One region of the Spirosoma rhododendri genome, then DNA from elsewhere that is predicted to be linked to it. Evidence: riboswitches for the same ligand, from Rfam matches in the RefSeq annotation. Region 1 holds a riboswitch; the other holds the start of a gene.
The links. A riboswitch is a leader RNA that binds a small molecule or an ion and turns the genes downstream of it on or off. The one in region 1 is predicted to bind thiamine pyrophosphate.

Region 1 (2,201 bases):
CGTAGAAATCATTGTCGAGCCAGCGACGGCGGATAATGTCGGTCCGGGTAATAGTAGAGTCGCCAATAACCACGTTGGGCAGGCCGTAGTTGCTATACCGGTCGTTAGGGCGATACTGCTCGTAATAACCCCGCCCTTTTGTATAAAAACCCGACACATTCAGTCGCCAGTTACGGCTCAGTTCGTGCGACGTAATCAACTGGTAATTATCCTGCTGGTAGTTGTCGGTTTCGTTTTCGTACGTGTACGGGTTGTATGTCCGGTTCGTTTTCAGCAGATTCTCCGGCACCCCGCCCCACGACTGATACGTCTGCTCGACACCCGAAAAGATGTTGAGCCGGAAAAAGCTTTTTTTCGTGTAGTACCCACCCGACAGGTAGAAGGATTTCAGATCGGAAAACGCCCGGTCGATATAGCCGTTGGAGTGAACTTTCGACAGCCGCGCATCTAGTACGAAATGGCCCGGGGTCGCGCCCGACTTGATAAGGCCCGTTCCAGCCAGTACGTTCAGTTTATACGTACCAAATGATCCGCCGGAAATGTTCGTTTCGGCATACGGTTTCTCCTGTAACTGATTCGTCTGAATATTGATCGACGCGCCAAACGCACCGGCCCCGTTGGTTGATGAGCCAACACCCCGCTGAATCTGTATCGTGCTGACTGACGACGCAAAATCGGGCATATCGACGAAATACGTCCCCTGCGATTCGGCGTCGTTATACGGAATACCGTTGAGCGTCACGTTGACCCGCGTGGCGTCGGACCCACGGATGCGGATGCCCGTATAGCCCACGCCCGCCCCCGCGTCGGACGTGGTCACAATCGAGGGTGTGAAATTGAGCAGTTGAGGGATATCCTGACCCAGGTTTAGCTTGTCGAGATACTGACGGCTAATGTCTGTGTACGCAATCGCCGATTTCTGGTTGGCCCGCGTCGCGCTCACCACCACCTCATCAACCGCAATGGCTGACTTTGCCAGTTGAATAACGATAGGTGCCGTCGATGCCGGATCGACGGTCTGCGTGATTGGTTGGTAGCCCAGCAGCGATACCCGCAACGTTACAGGGCCGGGCTTGACATCGGTAATTCTGAACGCGCCGGATGGGTCGGTCAGTGTACCTTTAAACGTGCCATCGATGGTTACGGCTGCGCCCGGTAATAAGCCATCGGCGTCGCGCACAATACCCGTAATGGAAGACTGTGCCTGAACCGACACAACCGACAGCCCAAGACCGACCGTCAGTAGAGGTAGAAACGTCTGTCCTTTCATAAGAAAGCAGGACGATAGGCAAAGGGGCCAAACCTACCTTTAGTAAAAACGAAAAATGTATGTGGTTTTTAATCCGGTTCCCTTCGCCGGCATTACCCGGATCAGGTTCAATGGGTATAATCTCAGCCTGTTATAGTAAGGCACCCCTGTGTAAGATCGGCGTAAAGTTAAACTAAAATTAACATAACAAGACCCGGGGTTGGTCGTTGTCTGGTAAACAAATTACGTGTGATATGGGTGAATTTGATTTGGTCGTGCTGACCGAAGACATAGATAACGATCGGTTAAAAGTGGGTGATGTTGGCACGATTCTGACCGTATACAACGAAGGAAAAGCGTTTGAGGTTGAGTTTGTTACGCTGACGGGTGAAGCCGTAGCCGTTGAAACGTTACTGCCGCATCAGGTGCGGTCCGTACGGTCGTCTGAGGTGCTGGCAGCCCGTGATCTAACGGCGTTGTCGCAATCCGAAGCGCAGTAACATCGGCCCCGTAAAGTTTTGACTGTTACGCTTTTCCACTCAGACAAATATGTCTACTTTTGCAGTCCAAATTGCAAACAGATGAGCAAGAAGAATAGCGGGCTGGATTTTCTGGAAGATCCCGATGCACTGGAAGGACGGTTCGAAGAAGTAGGCGACTTTTTTCAGCAGAATCAGAAAATTATTCTGGGTGTGCTGGGTGCCATTATACTGGCTGCCGTCGGCTTTATTGGCTACAAGTTTTACGTAAGCAGCCAGGACGAGACGGCGCAGGCTGATCTGTTCCCGTCGGTATACCAGATCGAATCCGACTCGCTGAAAAGAGCCCTCAACGGCGATGGCAAGACGCCCGGTCTGCTGGCCGTTGCTGATAACTACGGTGCTACGCCCGCTGGTAATCTGGCGGAGTTTTACGCCGGTGTTGGTTTGCTGAAAGACGGCAAATACGACGA
Region 2 (2,201 bases), 2.7 Mb from region 1:
TCCATTCGCGGGTTTCGTGAATGTTCTTCCCCGTCGACAGATCCATCAGCGTATCGCCACCCCACCGGCAGCTCCACACCGCTTTCTCAACCTCTTCCTCGATGCTCGACGTGACGACCGAGTTACCGATGTTGGTGTTAATCTTGACCAGAAAGTTGCGCCCGATAATCATCGGCTCGGCTTCCGGGTGGTTGATGTTGGCCGGAATCACGGCCCGCCCGCTGGCGACTTCCTGCCGCACAAATTCGGGCGTGATATAGCCCTTCGGCGTGTTGGCCCCGAAGCTGTTGCCGCCGTGCTGTACCGACAGCGGATCGCTGTTCAGCAGATCGATCCGCTGGTTTTCCCGGATGGCGATGTACTCCATTTCGGGCGTAATGACACCCTGCCGGGCGTAGTGCAGCTGCGTCACGTTCTGGCCCACTTTCGCCCGCATCGGGGTACGGATGTGCTCAAACCGCAGGGCATCGAGCGATTGGTCGGCCATGCGCTGCTGGCAGTAGATCGACGAAAAGCCGGGTAGATCGTCGACGTCCTGCCGATTGCGAATCCACGACTCACGCAGGCGGGGCAACCCTTTTTTGAGGTCGATCTGCGCCGACGGATCGGTGTAGGGGCCGCTGGTGTCGTAGACCGTTACGGGCGTGTTGGGCGTCCGTCGGCCGCTGGGGTGACTTACCGTGTCTGACACGCTGATTTCGCGCATCGCTACCTGAATGTCGTGCAGCTGGCCGGGTACGTAAATCTTGCGCGAACCGGTCAGCGGCTGACGGGTAATCGTTTCCGACGTGGGTAGTTTTTCGGGTCTCTGGCTCATGGTTATCCGCCCTGAGTGGCTTGAATAAGGGTGATTGAATCGTTTTCCTGAAGTGGGGTCTGGGGCCAACGGGGGCGGGGCACAACGAGATCGTTGCGGGCGACGGCAATGCCCTTTCGGTCGGACAGGCCGAGCGAATTGAGCAGCTCCTGCAAGGTGCTGGCCGTGGGGCAGTCGACGGGTTGGCGATTAAGATGGACGAGCATGGTCTGGCTACCGGATACGGTTGGGCCAAACAGCAGAGGAGGATGCAGTACGATCAGACGGGTGCTGAAAAAGCACACATCGTCCCGGTCGGACAGGTCACTTTTCCCTTCGCAGGCATTACCCTGTTCAGGTTCAAAGGGTATCATCTCAGCCGCCCGAAGGCAGGCACCCCTAAAGTTTGGCTTGTACTAAGCTGCGGCAAATATAGCCGCCGAGTTTAGAATCGCGCTATTAAAAGTTAATTAGGACCCGGAAGAATAGCATAAAATTATCTCTATGTTAAATAGAGCTATAGCAGGTTATTAATTGATTTTTAATCTATAGTTTTGGTAAAAGGCATTCCTTCAGCCCGATACAAGACTCAACACAAATGAAAACACTTACTTACTGCCTGCTGGTACTGGCTGCGCTTTCCTGTGGCCGCTCCGACTCGTCCGTGGTGTCGCCTGCGAATGATACTGTCGCGGACGAGTACCCGAACTGGTACGTACTAAAGGCGCCTGTCGACCGCGACATAGAAGGTGTCTGGGGCGACATCGACAGGACGCTGCTTATCTCCACTATGTCCACCATCTACCGCTCAACGGATCGGGGCAAACACTGGGAATCAGTGAAGCAGCAGTCAACCGGTATGTTCAGCGTCGTACAGTACAACGATACACTGTACACGATGAGTGGTCTTCGCAACGGCAAGGCCTTGAACAATCCAGACAACTACAGTGTCGATGATGGGAAGACATGGCAGCCGTATCAGCGCTACAATCCCGGCCTTGAATACGACCCCAAACCGGGCGTTATCAATCGTTACCTGGAGATAAACCCGGTCGTCGCATCGACCGGTACGGCCTACAAAATCAATCAGGTGTTTCTGGGTGGTCCAACGGCGACAACCGGTACGTTTGAAACGCCGGGCGTTACTACCAATACGGCTCAGCGCATTGACCTACCGAACCTGCATCAACTGAACAGCTTGTATCTCGACAAGCAGCAACGTTTATACATTGCCGGTACCGATGCCGTTTGCAGTCGGGCCGGAACCAACGAACCGTTCCGATTCTGCAACAGTAAGCAGGGGCGGGGTGTCGTTTACGTCTCCAAACGCCCGTTACCTTAAGTAGCAGCCCGGTGTCAGGGCATTACCTGATAGGTCAGCGTTGCACCCACGATAGACTTGGCC

Region 2: another riboswitch for thiamine pyrophosphate. It lies ahead of thiS (sulfur carrier protein ThiS); the one in region 1 lies ahead of HH216_RS05870 (TonB-dependent receptor).

The regions. Positions count from the first base shown of each region.
Region 1 is NZ_CP051677.1:1,478,595-1,480,795, forward strand. It holds gene HH216_RS05870 (TonB-dependent receptor) at 1-1,270, opposite strand, end outside; TPP riboswitch at 1,331-1,428, opposite strand; gene HH216_RS05875 (DUF4926 domain-containing protein) at 1,504-1,749, shown strand; gene HH216_RS05880 (tetratricopeptide repeat protein) at 1,831-2,201, shown strand, end outside.
Region 2 is NZ_CP051677.1:4,204,245-4,206,445, forward strand. It holds gene thiC (phosphomethylpyrimidine synthase ThiC) at 1-817, opposite strand, end outside; gene thiS (sulfur carrier protein ThiS) at 820-1,023, opposite strand; TPP riboswitch at 1,111-1,207, opposite strand; gene HH216_RS17485 (beta propeller repeat protein) at 1,395-2,138, shown strand; gene HH216_RS17490 (hypothetical protein) at 2,153-2,201, opposite strand, start outside.